DNA from 2 places in the Streptomonospora halophila genome. Region 2 is predicted to be linked to the other one. Evidence: riboswitches for the same ligand, from Rfam matches in the RefSeq annotation. Region 2 holds a riboswitch; the other holds the start of a gene.

Region 1 (11,125 bases), on a different contig from region 2:
GATGCGATCGCCTTCGAGGTCCGCGACGTGGTCGAGTCCATGGCCGCCGCCTCCGGCACCCGGCTGCCGGAGCTGCGGGTGGACGGCGGCGCCTCCACCAACGACCTGCTCTGCCGCATCCAGGCCGACCAGCTCCAGGTCAGCGTGGCCCGGCCCGAGGTGCAGGAGACCACTGCGCTGGGCGCCGCGTTCCTCGCGGGACTGGCCACCGGCGTGTGGTCCTCCACCGACGAGCTCGCGCGCACCTGGCACCTGGACCGCCGCTTCGAGCCCGGCGACCGCGACGACGCCGCCCACCGGCGCTGGCGCACCGCCGTCGAGCGCTCCAAAGGCTGGGCCGAGCTCCGCTGAAGCCCCGCCCGCGCGGGCCCGCGCAGGCACCGCCCGTGCGGCCGCACTCGCGCGGCGCCGCGGGCGCCGGCGGGCGCGCCGCGCGGCGCCCGGGCTCACTCGTCGCCGTCGAGCCCCCGGTCGATCGCATAGCGCGCCAACTCGACGCGGTTGTGCAGGTGCAGTTTGCTCAGCGTGTTCTGCACGTGGTTCTGCACGGTGCGGTGGGACAGGGTCAGGCGCTCGGCGATCTGCTTGTAGCCCAGCCCCTTGGCCACCAGCCGCAGCACCTCGGTCTCGCGCGGGGTCAGCGACGGCGCCGCGGGCTCGCCGGCCGGCTCCGGCTCGGCGGCCATCCGGCGGTACTCGCCCAGCACCAGCCCGGCGAGGCCGGGGGTGTAGACCGCCTCGCCGGCGTGCACCCGGCGTACGGCCTCCAGCAGCTCCTCGCGCTGGGCCGACTTCACCAGGTAGCCGGTGGCGCCGGCCTTGACCGCCTCCAGGACGTCGGCCTGCTCGCCGCTGGCCGAGAGCACCAGCACGCGCGGCGGCTCGCCGCCGGCCAGCAGGCGGCGCGTGACCTCCACGCCCCCGATGTCGGGCAGCTGCAGGTCGACCACCGCGACCGTGGGCCGGGCCGCCGGGGCCACGCGCACGGCCTTGGCGCCGTCGCCCGCGGTCGCCACCACCGCGAAACCGGCCTCGGCCAGGTCGCGCGCCACCGCGTCGCGCCACATGGGATGGTCGTCGACGACCATGACGCGGACCGCGCGCCCCTCCGCCGACTCCGCCTCTGCCCGGTCGATCATGGGGCGACTCTAACGGAGCCTCCGCGGCGGCCGCGGCCCTCGGCGGGAGGCGGTGGTGCGGTCAGTCGTCACCGCCGTCGCCGTCGCCGCCCTGGCCGTTGCCGTGGCCCGGCGGCCTGCCGCCGCCACCGCCGGTGTCGAACGGGCTGGCGACCAGCTCGATCTCGGTGTCCTTCTCGGCCTCGCCCTGCGGGCTGTAGCTGGTGACCGTGTCGCCGCCGAAGATCCTGGTGACCTTCACCTTGAAGCCCAGCTCCTCCAGCTTCTTCTTCGCGTCGTTCACGTTCCATCCGGTCACATCGGGGATCCCGATCGCCGCGGGCCCCGAGGACACGGTGATCGTGACGGTGTCGCCGGAGCTCACGGTCTCGCCGCCGGGCGGGTCCTGCGATACGACCTCGCCCTCGGGGACGTCCTCGCTGGGCTCCTCGGTCACCGAGACCTGCAGCCCGGCGTCCTGCAGCGCCGTCTCCGCCTGGTCCTGCTGCATCCCCTCGACCTGGGGGACCTCGAACCCCGCGCTGACGGACAGGGTGACCGGCTCCTCGCGGTCGGCGTCGGTGCCCGCCTCGGGGTCGGTGCTGATGACCGTCCCCGCCGGCTGGTCCTGGGACTCGGTCTCCTGCTCCACGACCTCGGCGAAGCCCTGGTCCTCCAGCGCGGCCCGCGCGTCCCCGGCGCTCTGGCCCACCAGGTCGGGCATCTCGACGGTCTGCGGCCCCTTCGACAAGAAGAGCTTGACCGTGTCGCCGGGGAGGATGCGCTCACCCACCGCGGGCTCCAGCTTGGCGACGGAGCCGGCCGACTCCTCGGAGTAGACGCGCTTGTCGGAGGTCTCGATCTGCACCGGGATGTCGCCCAGCACCGCGCGGGCGCCGGACTCGTGCATGCCGACGACCTCGGGCACGGGCTCGTACCTGCCGACCAAGAACCACCAGCCGAACACCAGGAGCACCACCGCGAGCACGCCCGCGACGATCATCATCGGGTAGCTGCGGTAGTCCAGCCGCAGGCGGGAGCGCCGCCCCCGCCCGCCGCGGAACGCCGGTGCGGCCTCCTCCCCGGCCGGCCCGCCGGTCTCGACGACGAGGGTGTCGTTGGACCCGTCCGAAGCCGGGGGCGGCGCGGCGGTGTGACCGCCGTGGGCCGCCTCGGCCGCCCCGGCGGCCGGCAGCGCCGACTTGGTGTTGAGCACCAGGGCCAGGTACTGGCCGGCGTCGCCGGGCCGGTAGCTGGGGTCGCGCTCGGTGGCGCGGGTGACCAGGGTGTCGATCTGGGGCGGCAGCCCGGGGACGGCGCGCGAGGGCCGCGGCACGTCCTCGTTGACGTGCTGGTAGGCGATCGAGATGGGGGTGTCGCCGGTGTGCGGCTGCGCGCCGGTCAGCAGCTCGTAGAGCATGATGCCGGCCGCGTAGACGTCGGTGCGCGCGTCCGCGGCGCCGCGCTCGATCTGCTCGGGCGCCAGGTAGGCGGCGGTACCCATCACGGTGCCGGTCTTGGTGGTGGCCTGCTGGGAGGACTCCACCGCCCGCGCCAGGCCGAAGTCGGCGACCTTGACGCGGCCGTCCTCGGTGAGCAGCACGTTCTCGGGCTTCACGTCGCGGTGGACCAGTCCGGCCTGGTGGGCGGCGCCCAGCGCCGCCAGCACCGGCGAGATGACCTCGACCGCGTCCGAGGGCGACAGGCGCCCGCGCGCGTTGAGCATGTCGCGCAGTGTCCGCCCCGGCACGTACTCCATGGCCAGGTAGACGTGGCCCTGGTCGGTGCCCTGGTCGTAGACCTGCACCACGTTGGGGTGGGAGAGCTTGGCCACCGAGTGCGCCTCGTTGATGAAGCGGCGCACGAAGGAGGGGTCCTGAGCCAAGGAGGGGTGCATGACCTTGCAGGCCAGTCGCCGGTCCAGCCGCGTGTCGTGCGCGACGTAGACCGTGGCCATGCCTCCGCTGGCCACCCGTGCCTCGACGTGGTAGCGCTGATCGAGTGTCGTGCCCACCAGAGGGTCGGCAGTCGTCATGTCCACACCCGGGAGTGTAAGGCGTCGTGCGTGCGGGGGTGGCGCCTGCGGTGGTCCGCGGCCCGACCGCGACCGGGCACAAGCCCCTGAACTGGGCGGACTGCGCGGCCGAGGGTGAGACCGGACACGCGGGCCGTCCGGGCGCCGCCGGACGGTCCGCTGTGGATCCTAGTCCACGGCCGGGGAGGACGCCCGGGCGTAGCGCCGAACGGGGATGCGCCCGGCGCGTCGGGCGGCGCGGCCGGCGCTCACGGCGTCGCGCATGGCGGCGGCCATCAGTACCGGGTCCTGGGCGCGGGTGACCGCGGTGGCCAGCATGACCGCGTCGCATCCCAGCTCCATGGCCAGGGCGGCCTCGCTGGCGGTGCCGATGCCGGCGTCGATCACCACCGGGACCCCCGCCTGCTCCACGATCAGCTCGATGTTGTGCGGGTTGCGGATGCCCAGGCCGGAGCCGATGGGGGCGCCCAGCGGCATGACCGCGGCGCAGCCGACCTGCTCCAGCCGGCGCGCGAGGACCGGGTCGTCGTTGGTGTAGGGCAGGACGGTGAACCCCTCGTCGACCAGGCGCTCGGCCGCGTCGAGCAGCTCGACCGGGTCGGGCAGCAGGGTGCGCTCGTCGGCGACGACCTCCAGCTTGACCCAGTCGGTCTCCAGTGCCTCGCGGGCCAGGCGGGCGGTGCGCAGCGCGTCGCCGGCGGTGTAGCAGCCGGCGGTGTTGGGCAGCGGCCGGATGCCGTTGCGCCGCAGCACGTCCCACACCGTTCCTTCGGCGCCGGGGGAGACCCGGCGCAGCGCGACGGTGGTCAGCTCGGTGCCCGAGGCGGCCAGGGCGTCCTCCAGGACGCGCAGCGAGGGCGCGCCGCCGGTTCCGGTGATGAGCCGGGAGGTGAACGAGCGCCCGGCGATGACCAGCGGGTCCTCGCCGGACTCCGCGCCGGGGTGCGGCCGGTCCTCGCGGCCGGTGCCGGGAGCTCCGGCGGCCTCCGGGCTCGCCGGGGTGTGCGTATGGGTCACGTCAGCCTCCTTGGACCGCGGTGAGCACGTCGACGCGGTCGTCCTCGCCGACCTCGGTGGTGGCCCAGCCCGCCTTGGGCACGACCTCGTCGTTGAGCGCGACGGCGATGCCGGCGGGCCGGTGCGTCAGAGAGCGCACGACCTCCTCCACGGTGGTCCGGGGTGGGACCGCGCGGCGCTCGCCGTTGATGATCACATCCACTGGTCCTGCTCGCCTCCCTCGGTGCGGCCGCCGTCCGCGGCGGCGGGGAGACCGCCGGCGGCGCGGGTGGCGGCGAACCGGCGCGCGTAGTCGGGAAGCGCGCCGGTGGTCAGAGCCTGGGCCATGGCGTCACCGGTGGCCGGGGCGAGCAGCACCCCGTGCCGGAAGTGGCCGGCGGCCAGGTGCAGCCCGGGGACCGCGGTGGGGCCCAGCAGCGGTTCGTTGTCGGGGGAGCCGGGGCGCAGCCCCACACAGGTCTCGGCGACCTCCAGCTCGCTGACGCCGGGCACCAGCTCGTGGGCGTCGCGCAGCACCTGCCACAGGCCGCCGGCGGTCAGGCGGGTGTCGAAGCCCTGCTCCTCCTGGGTGGCGCCGAGCACGATCTCGCCGGAGCCGCGCGGTACCAGGTACACGGGCGATCCCTTGACCAGGCCGCGCACGGTGCGGGTGACGATCGGGTCCTCGCCCTCGGGCGTGCGCAGGCGCAGCAGCTGGCCCTTCACCGGGCGCAGCGGCGGCACCACGCCCTCGGGGACCCCCTCGATCGCCGGGGTGCCCACCCCGGCGGCCAGCACGACCTGCCCCGCGGAGACCTCGTTGCCGGAGTCGAGTACGACCCCCCGGGCGCGGCCGCCGTCGAGGACCAGTCGGCCCGCGCGGTCGCGCACGCCCACGGCGCCCCGCCGCTCGGCGGCGGCGCGCATCGCCTCCAGCAGTGCGCGCGGGTCCACGGAGTGGTCGTCGGCCGCCAGGTATCCGCCGCGCACCGACGGCGCCAGCATGGGCTCCAGCCTGCGGCACTCGCGCCCGGTGAGCCGCTCGGTGGACAGGCCCAGGCGCTCCCGCAGCTCGCCGAGGTGGCCGAGCCGGGCCATGTCGTCGGTGTCGAAGGCGACCTGCAGGGTGCCCTCGGCGCGGTAGCCCGCATCCAGCCCGCTGTCCTCCTCAAGTTCGGCGACGAAGGAGGGGTAGCGGTCGCGGGAGAGGACGGCGAGGCGCATCAGCGCCTCCTCGCCGTAGGAGGCCTCGGTGGCGGGGGTGAGCATGCCGGCGGCCACGGTCGAGGCGGAGCCTTCGACCGGTTCGGCCACCACGGTCACGCTCAGCCCGGCGCGGGCGGCACGCCAAGCGGTGGCCAGCCCGACGAGCCCGCCGCCGACGACGACCACGTCGGCGGTGCGCTGCGAGGCGGAGAGGTCGGTCGCTGCACACACGGTCCTGCTGCCACTTCCTTCGCCGGTATGACCCGGATCAGGTTCATGCGGTCGGAGGCGGCCAGCCTCCCTCTCAGCCGGGTCCCGCCCCGGCTCCCGCGGGTGTTCTCGTCCGCACCCATTCTAGGGCCCGGCCCGCCGGGGTGTCCCGGGCGGAGCGGCGCTCCTCCCGGCGGACCGGGCCGGGGCGTGTTCGACGGATCCGTCCACGACTCGGACGCGTGGGTGCGCCCCGTGGTCGGGGCGTGCAGCGCTGTTCCGGAGCGGGGCGCTGCGCAGGAGGACAGCGACCCGCCGAACACGCGCCCTACGCCCTGAGCGATACGCCGCCGCAGCGGAGTTTGGCACGGGGGCGGGTGTGGCACATTGGCAGCGTGAACGAGAACGACAGCGACATCGACGCCCTCGTCGGTGAATGGATGACACTGAAGGACGCGGCGCAGGAGCTGAACGTCAGCCCGAACCGGGTCAAGCAGTTCATCGCCGACCACAAGCTGCTGGGCGTGCGGCGCGGCGGCGAGCTCTGCGTCCCGGCCGCGTTCATCTCCCGCGGCGACGTCGTCAAGGGTCTGCCCGGCACGCTCACCGTCCTGGCCGACTCCGGGTTCAGCACCGAAGAGGCGCTGGAGTGGATGTTCACCCCTGACGACACGCTGCCGGGAGCGCCCATCGAGGCGCTGAGCGACAACCGCGGCACCGAGGTCCGCCGCCGCGCGCAGGCCATGGCCTTCTGACCGCGCCCTGAGCCGGAGGCGTCCGCCCCCGCCGGGGCGGCCCGCCCCGGCGGAGGAGGGCGCGCGCGGGCGCCCGGCCCGCGGCGGTTACCCTGGCCCGGTGAACGCGAGCCTGCGAGAGCGCCTGGACCGGGCGCGCCTCTACCTGTGCACCGACGCCCGCGCCGACCGGGGCGACCTCGCCGAGTTCCTCGACGCCGCGCTGGCCGGCGGCGTCGACATCGTCCAGCTGCGCGACAAGTCCCTGGAGGCCCGAGGGGAGCTCGCCGCGCTGGAGACCGTGCGGGCCGCCTGCGAGCGCCACGGGGCCCTGATGTCGGTCAACGACCGCGCCGACATCGCCCTGGCGGCGGGCGCCGACGTGCTGCACCTGGGCCAGGAGGACCTGCCTGTGGCCCACGCGCGCGCCGTCGTCGGCGCCGGTCCGTTGATCGGCCGCTCCAACAGCGACGCGGCGATGGCGGCCGCCTCCGACCAGGAGGAGGGCGTCGACTACTTCTGCGTGGGTCCGACCTGGACCACGCCTACAAAGCCGGGCCGGGCCGCCGCCGGGCTGGAGCTGGTGGAGCGCACCGCTGCGATGGCCCCGCAGCGCCCCTGGTTCGCCATCGGCGGCATCGACCTGGCCAACCTCGACCGCGTGGTGGCGGCCGGCGCCCGGCGCGTGGTCGTCGTGCGCGCCATCACCGGCGCCGAGGACCCGCGCGCCGCGGCGGAGGAGCTCGCGCGCAGGCTCGCCGCCGCGGGCTGAACGCGCCCGTGCCCCCTCCGGCGGGCGCACCCTTTGCCTAACACCGTCAGGTAACGATGTGCCCGGCATGCTTTCCCGCGTGCCCCGCCCCTTCTAGCGTCGGTGACACGAATCACGTCCGTACTGCGTGAAGGGTGAGGGCGAATGCGCAGCACCATGCAGGACGTCCCGCTGTCCGTCGGCGACCTCGTCCGCTACGGCACCTCGGTGCACAGCCGGGCCCGCATCACCACCTGGACCGGCGGCGAGCCCCGCCGCGCCACCCTCGGCGAGGTCGGCGCGCGCGCCGCCCGCCTGGCCCACGCGCTGCGCGGGCTCGGGGTCGCCGGAGACGAGCGCGTGGCCACATTCCAGTGGAACAACCAGGAGCACCTGGAGGCCTACCTCGCCGTCCCGGCCATGGGCGCGGTGCTGCACACGCTCAACATCCGGCTGCACGCCGACCAGGTCGCCTACATCGCCGACCACGCCGAGGACCGCGTCGTCATCGTCGACGCCTCCCTCGTCCCGGTGTTCGCGCCGGTCCTGCCGCGGCTGCGCACCGTGCGCCACGTGATCGTCGCCGGAGGGGAGCCCGGCGGCCTCGCCGCCGAGGGCGTGGAGGTGCACTCCTACGAGGACCTGCTCGCCCAACGGCCCGACACCTTCGACTGGCCCGAGATCGACGAGCGCGACGCCGCCGCGATGTGCTACACCTCCGGCACGACCGGGGCGCCCAAGGGCGTCGCCTACAGCCACCGGTCGATGTACCTGCACTCCATGCAGGTGTGCATGACCGACGGCATGGCCGTCGCCCAGGGTGACACCGTGCTCGCCGTCGTGCCCATGTTCCACGCCATGAGCTGGGGCCTGCCCTTCGCCGCGCTCATGGTGGGCGCCTCGCTGGTGCTGCCCGACCGCTTCCTGCAGCCGGGCCCGCTGGCCGACATGATCCAGGCCGAGCGCCCGACCATCGCGGCGGCCGTGCCCACCATCTGGCACGGGCTGCTGGAGGAGCTGGAGGCGGCGCCGCGCGACGTGTCCTCGCTGCACAGCGTCATCGTGGGCGGAGCGGCCTGCCCGCCCTCGCTCATGGAGCGCTTCGAGGAGCGCTACGGGGTGCCCATGCTGCACGCCTGGGGGATGACCGAGACCTCCCCGCTGGGCAGCTTCGCGCGCCCGCCCGCCGAGGCCGCCGGCAGCGAGCGCCGCGCCTACCGCCTCAGCCAGGGGCGCCTGCCGGCTTCGGTGCGGGGCCGGCTCATCGGCCCCGACGGCGCGCCGGTGCCGCACGACGGCGCCTCCGTCGGCGAGCTGGAGGTGCGCGGGCCCTGGGTGACCGGCTCCTACTACGGCGGAGAGGACCCGGAGAAGTTCCACGACGGCTGGCTGCGCACCGGCGACGTCGGCTCCCTGACCCCGGACGGCTTCCTGCGGCTCACCGACCGCGCCAAGGACGTCATCAAGACCGGCGGCGAGTGGATCTCCTCGGTCGAGCTGGAGAACTCCGTCATGGCCCACCCGGACGTGGCCGAAGCGGCCGTCGTGGCCGTGGCCGACCCCAAGTGGGACGAGCGCCCGCTGGTCGCCGTCGTCCTCCGGGACGGCGCGGCCGCCGGCGCCCCGGAGCTGCGGGAGTTCCTGGCCGAGAAGATGGCGCGCTGGCAGCTGCCGGAGTTCTGGACCTTCGTGGCGGAGGTGCCCAAGACCAGCGTCGGCAAGTTCGACAAGAAGACCCTGCGCTCCCGGCACGCCTCGGGCGAGCTCGAGGTCGTCGACACGCGCGAGTGACCGCTCGCGGCGCCTCTCCGGCGCCGGCGCGGGTCGGACCGGCGCGCGGTGCAGCGCGCCGGGGCGGGTGCGCAGGCAGCCCTCGACGGACCGGGCGGGCCCTCCGGTCAGCTCGGGCACGGCGGGCGGGACCGCGTCCGGTCCGCCCGCGGCGATCGCGGCGCAGGCGTCGGCGCCGACCCGGGTGCCGGCTCCGGATCCGTCCCGTTCCCCCGGCCGCGCCGATCGCCTCGGGCCCGGTGAGGTCGCAAACGCTCCCGTCGTGCCCGGGCCCGCCGGTGAGCACGGCCACCGCCGCCTCGGCCGCGTCCTCGCGCGAGACCCGCGCCAGGCGGCCCTGCCCGGCGGGCCCGCGGATGAGCCCGTTCCTCCCGGCTTTCCGCGCTTCCTCAAGGAGCGCGTACTGCGCCGGTCCGGGCGCGCGGTCGCCGACCCCGGGACGGCGCGGCCGCGGGCGTTCGCGCGCCTCTCAGCGTGTCGCGGTGCCGGACCCGCCGGACGGGTCTGCGCCGGGCCCGCTGCCGCCGCCGTCCGCGCCGCCGCTTCGGGCCGCGGGACCGTAGCTCAGCCGGCGCAGCAGCACCTCGGCCGGCCCGGGAAGGTCGGCCCGCTCCAGCGCGTAGGCGCCGATCAGCGTGACCAGCCACACGCCCGCGGCGAACAGGGCCGTGGCCGCGCTGCCGAAGTGCGCGCCGAGCCCCAGCCCCCACGCGGCCAGCAGCGGCGCGCACAGCACCGACTGGGCCAGGTAGCAGGACAGGGAGCGCTTGCCGACCGCGATGACGGCGACGGTGCCCGGTCCGGGGCGCGCCCGGCGGCTCACGGCGCGGCCGACCAGGGCGAACAGCGCCACGTAGCCCGCCCCGCCGAGCACGCCGCTCAGCTGCCGCACGCCGCTGAGCGCCGCGGTGACGGCGCCGTTCGCCGGAACGAGGCCGACGTGGGCCAGCGCCTCGGGCAGCGCCGACGCCCAGGCGAGGCCGATCCCCACCGCGGCGGCGGCGACGAGCAGGCGCAGGTGCCGGTCGGTGCGCTCCAGTGCCCGGTGGCGGCCCAGGACCAGGCCCAGCGCCATCATGGCGGGCATCACCAGGGTCAGGGCCTGCAGCGGCGCCAGGAGCGCCCAGGCCGCCAGCCGGTCGGCGACGGAAGCGAGGTAGTCCTCCTCGCTGAAGGAGGACCGCAGGATGCCGGACATGTCCGCTCCCGTCCCGCCGACGGCGCCGGAGGGGGCCAGCGCGGCCAGGGCGGCGCCGACCGCGCTGAACACCCACAACACGAGGGTCAGCCCGACGAGGACCGCCGCCGTCCACCGCATCGCGCGCTCGGGGCGGCGCAGCAGCAGCCCGCCCAGGACGAGCCCCAGCAGCCCGTAGGCGGCCAGGACGTCGCCGAGGAACAGCAGCGCCGCGTGCGCGAAGCCGAGCACCAGCAGCCACAGGTTGCGGCGGCGCACCACCGCGGCCGCGTCCCGCGGCGAGGCGCCCGCCGCGCACTGGCGGTCGTAGATGCGCACCAGCCCGTAGCCGAACAGGCACGCGAACATCGGGTAGACGCGTCCGTCCACGGCCAGGATCATCACGAACTGCACGGCGCGGTCGGCGGCCGACCCGTCGACAGGGTGGGTCCCCAGCGGCGACTGCCGGGAGCCGTAGAGGTACAGCGGGGTGTTGGCCAGCGCGATCAGCAGGAGCATGAACCCGCGGGCCAGGTCCGGGGCCGGAGCCCGCTCCGCCGGGCGCAGCGGTCCGCGTCGGGGGGCCGGTGTGGCGTCCACGATGGTGCCTCCAAGCGCGGGCAGGCCGCCGCAGGACGTGCTTTCCCTTCAGCGTGCCCGATGCGGCCGCCCGGTGCGACCGCCCGAGGGACGGGACGCCGCTCCGCTTCGGGGCGGAGGCGCGGTGCCCCGCGGGAGGAGGCCCGCACCGGGCGGGCCCCGCCCCGCCCGGCCCCCGCCCGCGGCGGCGCGGCCCGTCAGTGCTTGCGGGCGGTGGCGGCGACCACGAGGTCGGCCAGGGCCGAGCGTGCCGAGCCGTCGAGCAGGCCGCTCTCCAGCGCCGTGCCGGCCTGCTCGACGTAGTCGTCGATGCGGCGCTCGCAGGCCGCGAGCGCCCCGCAGTCCTCGGCCACGCCGCGCATCCACTCCACCGCGTCGGTGTCCAGCCCGGGGTCCCCCAGGCGCCGGAGGAACCCGGCGCGGTCGGCCGCGCCCGCGCGCTCCAGCGTCTCGGCCACGATCAGCGTGCGCTTGCCCTCGCGCAGGTCGTCGCCTGCCGGCTTGCCG
Region 2 (11,125 bases):
GCCCCACGGGGGTGATGCCGCCGTACTCCATGCCGGTCGCGGCGACCACCTCGCCCTGCGGCGCGAAGGAGGCCTTGCGCGCGCCCAGGTGGCGCCGGGCCGCGCCGTTGACGTCCGCGCGCGTGGTGGCCAGCACCATGCACGCGGCCATCCGCACCTGGCCCGCCCGCTTAGCGGCGATCACCACGCAGTTGGCCGAGGCCTCCAGCGGGATGTCGTAGGCGGCGGCGCACTCGGCGGTGTCGGCCAACTCCGGGTCGATCGGCGCCGCCAGCACGCGCTCGGCCGGCGCCCAGCCTGCGAGCCGGGCGGCGACCGCCGACGCCGTCAGGTCGGTGCGCTCCAGGGCCGGTTCGGTCTTCAGTCCCCACATGGTCCCTCCGTCTCCCTCCGCATCAGCGCGGCGCGCATCAGCCGCCTCGCGCGCCCTGCCGTGTCCTCTCCTCCCGCGCGGCGCCCGCCCTCCTCCGGCCGGCGGACGAGGCCGCGGCCGGCGCTCGCGCGGGGGTGTGCGCGAACCGGCCGGGTCAGCGGCCCGAGAAGCGCGCCTTACCGGGCCCCTCCTCGATGAAGCTGCGCATCCCGGCCTTCTGGTCCTCGGTGGCGAACAACCCGGCGAAGTGCATGCGCTCGATCTCCAGCCCGGTGGCGAGGTCGGTCTCCAGTCCGCCGTCGACCGCCTGCTTGGCCGCGCGCAGCGCGAGCGCGGGGCCGCCAGCGTAGCTGGCGGCCATGGCCACGGCGTGGCCGTAGACGTCGGCCGCCGGCACCACCGCGTCGACCAGGCCGATGGACAGGGCCTCCTCGGCGGCGACGTGGCGCCCGGTGAAGATGAGGTCCTTGGCGCGGGCCGGGCCGATCAGCCGGGGGAGGCGCTGCGTGCCGCCCGCTCCGGGGATCACGCCGAGCCGGATCTCGGGCTGGCCCAGCCGGGCGTCCTCGGCGGCCACGCGGAAGTCGGCGCACAGCGCCAGCTCGCAGCCGCCGCCGAGCGCGAAACCGGTGATCGCGGCGATGACCGGCTTGGGGATGCGCGCGACGGCGGTCAGGGAGTCCTGCAGCACCCGTGAGTGGTCCGCCATCTCGGCGAAGCCCATCTCGGACATCTCCTTGACGTCCGCGCCGGCGGCGAAGACCCGCTCGCCGCCGTAGACGACCACGGCCCGCACGTCGTCGTCGGCGCTGACGCGCGCCGCGGCCGCGCCCAGCTCGCGCTGCACCCGCGCGTCGATCGCGTTCATCTTCGGCCGGTCCAGCCGGATCACGGCGACCGCCGGATGGCCTCCATCGCGCTCCACCCGGACGAACTCGCCAATGGCCTCGTCCACCGTCGTCACCAGGGCCCTTCTGCCGTCGACTACCCGCCTCGGCCCGGCGCCCCGGGCGCAGCCCGGCGTGGGCGCCCGACCGTCCGGCGCTCGCGCCTCAATACCTACCACTGCCCGGACCCGCCCCCCGCATCCGCCGGCACGCGCGGTGCCGCGCCCGCGGCGCGTGCGGTGGCGGCGGTGTCAGAAGCTCAGCGGTGTCCAGGTCCCGGCGGCGGCCGAGACGGCGTGGGCGGCGCCGAGCAGGGCGGCGGTCGCGGCGATCAGGGCCGTGTCCCGCCCGCGCCAGGTGCTCAGCCGGGCGTGGCTGCGCGGGCCGCCGGCGAACCCGCGGGCGTCCATCGCCATAGCGAGCAGGGTTCCGGTCCGGATCGAGCGCACGAGCAGGGCGAACGCCTTTCCCGCGAAGATCGCGGCCGCCCGCGCCGGGTTGCCTCCGGCGTCCAGGCCGCGGGCGCGGCGGGCACGGCCCAGCGTGCGCCACTGCTCGACCAGCAGCGGCACCAGACGCAGCGCGGCGAGCACGGCGATCGCCGGGCGCTCGGGCACCCGCAACCGCTGGACCAGCGAGTCGGCCATGTCGGTGGGGTCGCTGGTGATCGCGGCGAGCAGGCTCGGCAGGGAGATCGCCAGCAGCCGCACCGCCGCGCCGAGCGCCGCGACCGGCCCCTCCTCGCCGAAGACAAGGTTGACGAACCCGATCGAGGCCCCCATCAGCGCGAGGGGGATGCCCAGTGCGAGCAGCCGCGCCCGGTTCAGCCCGGCGAACGGCAGCAGCGCCAGGCCGCCGGCCAGCACGATCCCGGAGGTGACCGGGTCCACGACCGGGATCAGCCCTGCGGCGACGAGCCCGGCCGCCAGCATCTTGCCCGCGGGATCGGCCCTCGGCAGCCAGGCCCGCCGCGTGCGGGCGCGGGAGCGGGAGGCGGAAGCGCCGCCGTCGCGGTCGGTCTCCGGCGGTCCGGGCGCGGCGGCCCCCTCCGGCGGCCTTCCGCGGGGCCGCTGCCCGCGCGGCGCGCCGGGACCCGCGGCGCCGCGCTGACCCCGGCGGGCGGGCGCTCCCGCGGGGTCGGACCCCCGGGAGGTACCGGCGGTGCTCATCCGCGCCCCCTTCCGCTCCGCTTTCCCCGGCCTCGGCCCGGCGCCGCTCCTGCGCGTCCGCCGGCGGCCGCCGCCTCTCCCGGCCGGCTACCCGGGCCGCCGTCCGATCCACCGTCCGCCCGTTCGGGGCCCGCGCTCCGCTGCCCGCCGAGGACGGCGGCGCCGGCATCCGTCCGGGCGACGGGCGCCTGGGCGTACCCGCCGCTCAACCGGACCTCGACGTCGGCGAAGCGGTCCAGGAGCACCGAGTCGTGGGTGGCGGTGACGACCGCGCGACCGTCGGAGCGCAGCTCGGCCAGCAGTTCCACGAGCTCGGCCCAGGTGCGGGTGTCCTGCCCGAAGGTCGGCTCGTCCAGCAGCAGCACGTCCGGCGCGTGGGAGGCGCCCGAGCTCAGCGCCGTCGCCACCGACAGCCGCCGCTTCTCCCCGCCGGAGAGGGTGAAGGGGTGCACGTCGGCCAGGCCGGTCAGCCGCAGGCGCTCCAGCAGCTCGTCCACGCGCCGCTGCGTATCGCGGGGCCCCAGCCCGGCACGGCGGGGCGCGAAGGCGAGCTCGTCGCGGACGCGGCCGGTGACGAACTGGTCCTCAGCGTGCTGGAACACCGTCCCCACGTGGCGGGCGAGGCGCCGGGCCGGCCACCTCGCCAGCGGACGGGTGCTGATCTCGGCCAGGCGCCCGCGGGGCGCGACCGTTCCGCCCCGGGGCGCGTCGAGCCCGGCCAGCAGGCCCAGCAGGGTGGACTTGCCCGCTCCGTTCGGTCCGGTCAGAGCGGTCGCGGTGCCCGCGTGCGCCGCGGCGCCGACGCCGTGCAGGACCTCGGCGCCCGGCTCGCCCGCCAAGCCGGCGCCGCCGGGGGCCCGCGCGGCGCAGTCCACCGCCTCGATCACCGCCGGTCCCGGCAGTGCGACCGGGCGCACGCGGGGGCGCGGCTCGCGTCCGGGCACCCATACGCCCTGTTCGGCCAGCGCGGCGCCCTGGTCGGCGAAGACGGCGGAAGGGGCACCGTCGGCGATCACGCCTCCGCCCGGTTCGACCGCGACGACCCGGTCGACGAGGGCGGCCACCGCGTCCTGGGCGCCGTTTGCGTCGGAGGCGCCGACCACCTCGGCCACGCTGTGCTCGACGAGCACCATGGTCGCCTCGCTGCTGCGCAGCAGGTGCGCGAGCACGCGCCGGATCCGGGCGGCGCCGCCGCGGTCGAGGTTGGCCGTTGGCTCGTCGAGCAGCAGCAGGCGCGGCCGCATCGCCAGGGCCCCGGCCAGCACCAGGCGCTGCTTCTCCCCGCCGGACAGGGCCGCGGTGGGCCGGTCGGGACCGTAGCCGAAGCCGACCTCCTCCAGCGCGTCGCGGACCCGCGCCCAGATGTCCGCGCGCTCCAGACCGAGGTTCTCCGGGCCGAACGCGACGTCGTCGCCCGAGCGGGCCATGACCAGCTGCGTCTCGGGGTCCTGGCTGACGAGCGCGACCGAGCCGCGCGCGGCGTCGGCGCGGCCGCCGTCGACGAGCAGCCGCCCCTCCTCGTCGCCGGAGATGGCGCCGGCGCCGCCGGTCAGCCCGGCCATCGCGTGCAGCAGCGTGCTCTTGCCCGCACCGGAGGCGCCGAGCAGCAGCACCCGCTCCCCCGGCTCCACGACGAGGTCGACGCCGCGCAGCGACCATCCGCTGCGGCCCGAGTGGCGCCACCCCCAGCCGGACAGCTCGACGCGGGCGCCGCCGCGGTCGGCCCTCATCCGCGCGCCGAGGGGAACGCGGAGAGCGCGCCGGCCCTGGCCAGGGCCGATGTGAGCAGCCGGGAGCCGGCGCCGCCGATGACGGCGGCGCTGATCACGACGAGAACGCCGTAGGTGAGTTGGAAGGACAGCGGCCAGGTGGGGTAGTAGCGGACGTTGTCCCACACGGCGGGCGCGATTCCGGCGGCCGCGCCGGCGAGCAGCGCGATCGGCATGCCCCAGCGGCGGTAGCGGCCGGCGGCGAAGATCAGCTCGGGCAGCAGGCCCTGGACGAAGCCCGCCAGGGCGACCTCGACGCCCCAGGGCGTGCCGAGCACCATGGACACGAACGCGGCAGCCGTGGAGGTCAGCACTGCGGCGCCGGGCTTGCGGACGATGAGCCCGCCCAGGACTCCGGGCACCAGCCACATGCCGTAGACGACCGCCTGGGCGGGCGGGAAGAACGCGAACAGCGGGGCGGAGACCTGCCACAGCAGGTTCCACGCCCAGAAGATCACGCCGACGGCCACACCCAGCACAGCGGGGACGACGATGTCGACCGTGCGGTAGCGCTGCCTCACCGTGGCACCGGCACCGGCGGCCGGCTCCGGGTTCGCGTTGCCGGTCGGCGGCTTCTGATCACTCACAGGACGTCCCTTCGCAGACGAAGCGAGGGAGACCCGGCCAAGAGCGCCGGCCGGAAACCGGGCGCCCGCGCATCGGGGCGCGCGGCCGCGCCGAACCGGCGGACGGGTTCACGACTCCCTGCGCTGGCATTACCCAGATCAGGTGTGTGAGGGTCTGCGGTCGCGGACCGCACTCTCAGCGCCCAAGCGCTCCCCTGTCGGTTTCGCCTCCATTATGGGGACCTACGCACACCGAAGGTCAAGGTGGGCGCCGAATGCGCAGGTCGCAGGAGGTGATGCCACCGCACCCGGGCGGACGGCGGACGGCGGCATGCCTGCCGCGGCACTGGGACGGGTCGGGCAGCGGGCGCCGGGCGCGGTCGGCGCCGCGGCCCAGCGCGGTGCGGCGATCAGCCGGAACCGGCATGCGGACATGAACAGCGCGGACGACGTCGGCGGGGTATCCCGGAGCGCTCTGCGGGGCGACACCGGCCACCGGCTCAGCAAGCTCGGCGAAACGGTGCTCGCGATGATCGTGGCGGCCTTCGAGCCGCTGGGGCCGAACGCGCGCCACGTCACCGTGCTCGCCACGGCCGCCGCGATGGAACCGCCGTCTCACAGCGGGAGCCGGCCGGCGGCTGGGCATCGACCCCGACGCCATGGCGGGGACCGTCAACGACCTGGAGAGCAGCGGCCTCGCCGAGCGGCGGCGCGACCCCGACGGACGCCGGCGCCACATCGTGGTGCCCGCGCCGCGCGGCCGCGAGCTGCCGGCGGAGCGCGGCGAAGTCGGAGGCCAAGCGGGCTTAGGAAGACAAAACAGGCAGTCAACTCCTTGGCTCACAGAACGACATGGCTACGATCCGACTTGCTGAGGCGCGCCGGCCTCACCGCAGGACCATTCCCTCCTTGACGGCCTCGGGCGGCTCGGGGGTCGCGACCAGCCCCATCTCGGCGTTGTCTGCGAGCAGGGAGTGGTGCGGCAGCACCCGCACGGTGAACCCGCAGCTCCCCGCGCGCCGCAGCGGCACCGAGCCGTGGTAGCACACCGTCCGCGAACCGGCGGCCTCAGCGGCGCCCTCGTCCGCCGACAGCTCGGCCAGGACCGGGTCGACCAGCGACTCCGAGTCGCTGACCCGCCCCACGGCCACCTCGACCCGCACGTCCTCGGGGGCCAGCCCGCCCAGTTCGACGCACGCGCGCACCCGCAGGTCGCCGCCGACCAGGGGCGGGCCTTCGCAGCCGGTCATCTCGACGTGCTCCACCCGCACATCCGGCCAGGCGCCGCGCACGCGCCGCTTCCACGCGGCCAGCTCGCCCGCGCCGCGCATGCCGCCCGCGGCCAGCGCGCGCGAGGAGTCGGCCGCGCCCTGGTAGAGCCGGGTCACGTACTCCTGCACCATGCGGGTGGCCAGCACCTTCGGGCCCAGCGAGACCAGCGTGTGCTTGACCATCTCCAGCCACCGCTTGGGCAGGCCGCGGTCGTCGAAGTCGTAGAACAGCGGCACCACCTGCTGCTCGACCAGGTCGTAGAGCGCAGCGGCCTCGATGGCGTCGCGCCGGTCGGGGTCCTCGACGCCGTCGGCGGTGGGGACGGCCCAGCCGTTGGAGCCGTCGTACCACTCCTCCCACCAGCCGTCGCGCACCGACAGGTTGAGTCCGCCGTTGAGGGCCGACTTCATGCCCGAGGTGCCGCAGGCCTCCAGTGGGCGCAGCGGGTTGTTCAGCCAGACATCGCAGCCCTGCACCAGAGCCCGTGCCAGTGCCATGTCGTAGTCGGGCAGGAAGACGATCCGGTGCCGCACCCGGGGGTCGTCGGCGAAGCGCACGATCTCCTGGATGAGCCGCTTGCCGCCCTCGTCGGCCGGATGCGCCTTGCCCGCGACGACGATCTGCAGCGGCCGGTCCGGCTCCAGCAGCATCGAGGCGAGCCGCTCGCGGTCGCGCAGCATCAGGGTGAGCCGCTTGTAGGAGGGCACCCGGCGGGCGAAGCCGATCGTCAGCACCTCGGGGTCGAGCACGTCGTCGACCCAGCCCAGCTCGGCCTGGGAGGCGCCGCGCCGGCGCCAGGACGCGCGCAGGCGCTCGCGGACGTCGACGACGAGCCGTTCGCGCAGCGTGCGGCGCATCTCCCACAGCTCGGCCTCGGAGGCGCCGGCGAGCTTGCGCCAGCCCTCGGCGCTGGTGAACTCCCCCGCGTCGGGCACCATCCGGCGGGCGAGGTCCTGGGCCTCCTCGGCCACCCAGGTGCGCGCGTGCACGCCGTTGGTGACGGCGGTGATGGGCACCTCGGCAATGTCGAACCCGGGCCACAGGCCCCGGAACATCTCGCGGCTGACGGCGCCGTGCAGCCGGCTGACCCCGTTGACCCGCTGGGCCAGGCGCATGCCCATGACCGCCATGTTGAACACGTCGGGGTCGCCCTCGGCGTAGTCCTCGGCGCCCAGGCGCAGGACGTCGCCGGCGGCCAGCCCCGGTGTTGCGGAGTCGCCGGGGGCGAAGTGGCGGCCGACCAGCTCGCGGTCGAACCTGTCGATACCGGCGGAGACGGGGGTGTGCGTGGTGAAGACCGTTCCGGCGCGCGCGGCCTCGACCGCCTCGTCGAAGGACAGCCCGCCGTCGACCAGCTCACGCGCGCGCTCCACGCCGAGGAACCCGGCGTGGCCCTCGTTCATGTGGAAGACCTCGGGCGCGGGGTGGCCGGTCGCCCGGCAGTAGGCCCGCACCGCGCGCACGCCGCCGACGCCCAGCAGCAGCTCCTGGCGCAGGCGGTGCTCCTTGCCGCCCCCGTAGAGGCGGTCGGTGACCGCTCGCAGGTCGGCGGGGTTGTCCTCGTGGGCGGCGTCGAGCAGCAGCAGCGGCACGCGCCCGGCCCTGGCCACCCACACGCGGGCGTTCAGCCGCTGCCCGCCGGGCAGGTCGAGCCCGACGCAGGCGGGGGCGCCGCCGCCGTCGCGCAGCTGGGTCAGCGGCAGCCCGCGCGGGTCGACCTCGGGGTAGTCCTCCAGCTGCCAGCCCTCGGGCGAGAGCGCCTGGCTGAAGTAGCCGTGCTGGTAGAGAAGCCCGACCCCGATCAGCGGGGCGCCGAGGTCGCTGGCGCTCTTGAGGTGGTCGCCGGCCAGGATGCCCAGCCCGCCGGAGTACTGGGGCAGCGCGGCGGTGAGGCCGTACTCGGCGGAGAAGTAGGCGACCGCGGCGGGGGCGTCGCGCTCGCGGGCGTAGTGCTGGTACCAGCGGTCGTCGCCGAGGTAGGCGGCCAGGTCGGAGTCGGCCGCGCCCAGCCGCGCGAGGAACCTCTCGTCGCGGGCCAGCTCGCCGAAGCGCTCGGCGGGGACCTCGCCGAGCATGCGGAACGGATCGTGGCCGCAGCGCTCCCAGACGGCGGGGTCGACGGCCGCGAAGACCTCGCGTGTGGGCGCGTGCCAGGCCCAGCGCAGGTTGGCGGCGAGCCGCTCCAGCGCGGCCAGCTCGTCGGGGAGGGCGGTGCGGACGGTGAACCTGCGAATGGCCTTCACGGAGCGTGAGGCTACTCAATCGGCGGGCTCCGTGCGACCCGTCACCGGCGCTTTATGAAAAATCATGGATAACACGGTGTTCCCAGGCTGTAACCGGACCACGCATTATCCGGAAGTTTCACATAACGCGGGATTCAAGTCACACAACCGGAAATTACGGACACTCGATCTCACCACGCCCAATCGAACTTCCGTAACCGGTATGTGTAGGGCCGAAACCTCTGATGCGCCCGAGACTCATGCCTCACACGTGCACCTTTGCCCGATTTGCCGAACTCCCACCGGCCCCATCATCCCTGCAGGTCAGCAGAGCACCAAAGCGGTGTGACGACAATCACAAAAATTAACCGCCTCGGGTTGTCGGCGCATCGCGCGTTCCGGCCTGACGATAGACAGAGGAGTAGGCCCGGACCGAAATCACCGATGCCGATCGACTGGACATTCGGTGGTGTCGGGCTGCCCGAACACGGCTCAGGAGCGCCACACCGCCACAGGAACGAAACGTGGCGTCCGCGGCTCACGCGGGGTGGTTTACCCGGAGAATCCGACGAACCCGACCAAGCCTCGGGTATGACGACAATGATGGTGTACCTGTGATTGGACGCATTCCCATTCTCGACGTCTCGCCCGTCCTGGACTACGGCACCGCCAAGGCGGCCGCCGGCGAGACCGTTCCCGTCCGGGCCACGGTGATCCGCGAGGGCCACGGGGCCCTGGGCGCCGCCGTCGCCCTCTACGACCCGCGCGGCCGCAGGCACTCGCTGACCCCGATGCGCGAGCTCGCGCCCGGCACCGACCGCTACGGCGCCGACGTCACCGTCGGCCACGAGGGCCGGTGGAGCTTCAGCGTCGAGGCCTGGAGCGACCCCGTGGCCACGTGGCGCCGCGACGCCGCCGTGAAGATCCCTCTCGGCCAGGACGTCGAGCTGACGCTCGAAGAAGGCGCGCGCCTGTTCGACCGCGCCGCCCGGCGCGTGCCGCGCCGCCCCGGACCCGCCCGCGTCGCCGCCGTCCTGCGCGACGGCTCCCTGGCTCCCGAGGAGCGCTTGGCCGCCGCCTCCGGCCCCGAGGCCGCCGAGCTGCTGGCCGCCGAGCCGCTGCGCGACCTCGTCACCCGCACCAGGCGCCGCCCCCTGCTCGTGCACCGCCGGCGCGCACTGGTCGGCTCCTGGTACGAGTTCTTTCCCCGGTCGGAGGGCGCAGTCATGGACGGCGGGGCCGGCGCCTGGCGGTCGGGCACCTTCGCCACGGCGGCCAAGCGGCTGCCGGCCATCGCCGACATGGGCTTCGACGTCGTCTACCTGCCGCCGATCCACCCCGTCGGCCGCTCTTTCCGCAAGGGGCGCAACAACGCGCTCACGGCCGGCCGCGGCGATCCCGGCTCGGTCTGGGCGATCGGCTCCGAGGAGGGCGGCCACGACGCCGTCCACCCCGACCTCGGCACGCTCGCCGACTTCGAGGAGTTCGTCGCCGAGGCGGCCGAGCACGGCCTGGAGGTCGCGCTCGACCTGGCGCTGCAGTGCTCGCCCGACCATCCCTGGGTGCGCGAGCACCCCGAGTGGTTCACCCGCCGCGCCGACGGCTCGATCGCCTACGCCGAGAACCCGCCCAAGAAGTACCAGGACATCTACCCGCTGAACTTCGACGGCGACCCCGAGGGGCTCTACGCCGAGGTGCTGCGGATCGTGCGGTTCTGGATGGAGCGCGGGGTGCGCATCTTCCGCGTGGACAACCCGCACACCAAGCCCCTGGTCTTCTGGGAGCGGCTGCTGGGCGAGATCGCGGCCTCGGACCCCGACGTGGTCTTCCTGTCGGAGGCCTTCACGCGCCCCGCGATGATGGCGGCGCTGGCGCGCGCCGGGTTCCACCAGTCCTACACCTATTTCACGTGGCGCAATTCCAAGGAGGAGCTGGAGGACTATCTCACCGAGCTCTCCGCCGAGTCCTCGGCCTACATGCGCCCCAACCTCTTCACCAACACCCCCGACATCCTCTCGGCCTACCTGCAGCACGGCGGCCGCCCGGCCTTCGAGGTGCGGGCCGTGCTCGCCGCTCTGGGATCACCGGCGTGGGGCGTCTACTCCGGCTACGAGCTCTGCGAGAATACCCCGATAAAGCCCGGGAGCGAGGAATACCTCGACTCGGAGAAATACCAGCACCGCCCCCGCGACTGGGCGGCGGCGGAATCCGCTGGAAAAACCATCGCACCCCTGCTGCGCACGCTAAACTCACTCAGGCGCGAACATCCTGCATTGCAAGAACTGCGCAACCTGCGGTTCCACCATGTCGACCGGCCGGAGCTCATCTGCTTTTCCAAACGGCTGGCCGGGGCCGGCGAGAACGGACGCGACGACGTCGTCCTCGCCGTCGTGAACCTCGACCCGCACCACGCGCATGAGGCTACGGTGCGGCTCGACCTGCCCGCTCTGGGGTTCGGCCCCGACGCTCGGATAACGGTCGCCGACCAAATATCCGGTGATATCTACAGGTGGGGACAGGCGAACTATGTCCGCCTTGACCCGCGATTCCAGTCCGCACACATATTCACAGTCGGCCCCGCTGAATAAAGGTTCGCGCCAAAGGGCTCTGCCTACTGCAGGCGCTCCGCTCTTCGCGCACCGTCCACCGCAGCGGCAGGCGCTGGAAAGCCAACTCGTGGAGTAGCCTCGTGACCACACAAGAGCCGTTGCCAGGCACCAGTCACACGCCGTTCGCGGCCGTGCCCGATACCTTCACCCACGAGAAGCCCCGCGATCCCTACTGGTACAAGCACGCGGTCTTCTACGAGGTGCTCGTCCGCGGATTCCACGACTCCAACGGCGACGGCACCGGCGATCTGCGCGGCC

The links. Region 2 has a riboswitch for thiamine pyrophosphate ahead of ABEA15_RS22760 (ECF transporter S component). Riboswitches for the same ligand answer to the same signal wherever they lie in the genome.
Region 1: it holds a riboswitch for thiamine pyrophosphate, as region 2 does, so the genes downstream of both, thiO (glycine oxidase ThiO) here and ABEA15_RS22760 (ECF transporter S component) in region 2, are expected to answer to the same signal.

Annotation. Positions count from the first base shown of each region.
Region 1 covers NZ_BAABIK010000001.1:384,334-395,458, forward strand. Annotated here, with positions in the region: gene glpK (glycerol kinase GlpK) at 1-351, shown strand, start outside; gene ABEA15_RS01660 (response regulator) at 447-1,139, opposite strand; gene pknB (Stk1 family PASTA domain-containing Ser/Thr kinase) at 1,201-3,159, opposite strand; gene ABEA15_RS01670 (thiazole synthase) at 3,322-4,068, opposite strand; gene thiS (sulfur carrier protein ThiS) at 4,172-4,372, opposite strand; gene thiO (glycine oxidase ThiO) at 4,363-5,586, opposite strand; TPP riboswitch at 5,583-5,696, opposite strand; gene ABEA15_RS01685 (Rv2175c family DNA-binding protein) at 5,961-6,320, shown strand; gene thiE (thiamine phosphate synthase) at 6,421-7,071, shown strand; gene ABEA15_RS01695 (long-chain fatty acid--CoA ligase) at 7,216-8,841, shown strand; gene ABEA15_RS01700 (DUF418 domain-containing protein) at 9,311-10,618, opposite strand; gene ABEA15_RS01705 (polyprenyl synthetase family protein) at 10,816-11,125, opposite strand, start outside.
Region 2 covers NZ_BAABIK010000036.1:31,043-42,167, reverse strand. Annotated here, with positions in the region: gene ABEA15_RS22780 (YbaK/EbsC family protein) at 1-373, opposite strand, end outside; gene ABEA15_RS22775 (enoyl-CoA hydratase/isomerase family protein) at 528-1,316, opposite strand; gene ABEA15_RS22770 (energy-coupling factor transporter transmembrane component T family protein) at 1,512-2,192, opposite strand; gene ABEA15_RS22765 (ABC transporter ATP-binding protein) at 2,426-4,159, opposite strand; gene ABEA15_RS22760 (ECF transporter S component) at 4,156-4,719, opposite strand; TPP riboswitch at 4,884-4,991, opposite strand; gene glgP (alpha-glucan family phosphorylase) at 5,652-8,279, opposite strand; gene ABEA15_RS22750 (alpha-1,4-glucan--maltose-1-phosphate maltosyltransferase) at 8,873-10,846, shown strand; gene treS (maltose alpha-D-glucosyltransferase) at 10,999-11,125, shown strand, end outside.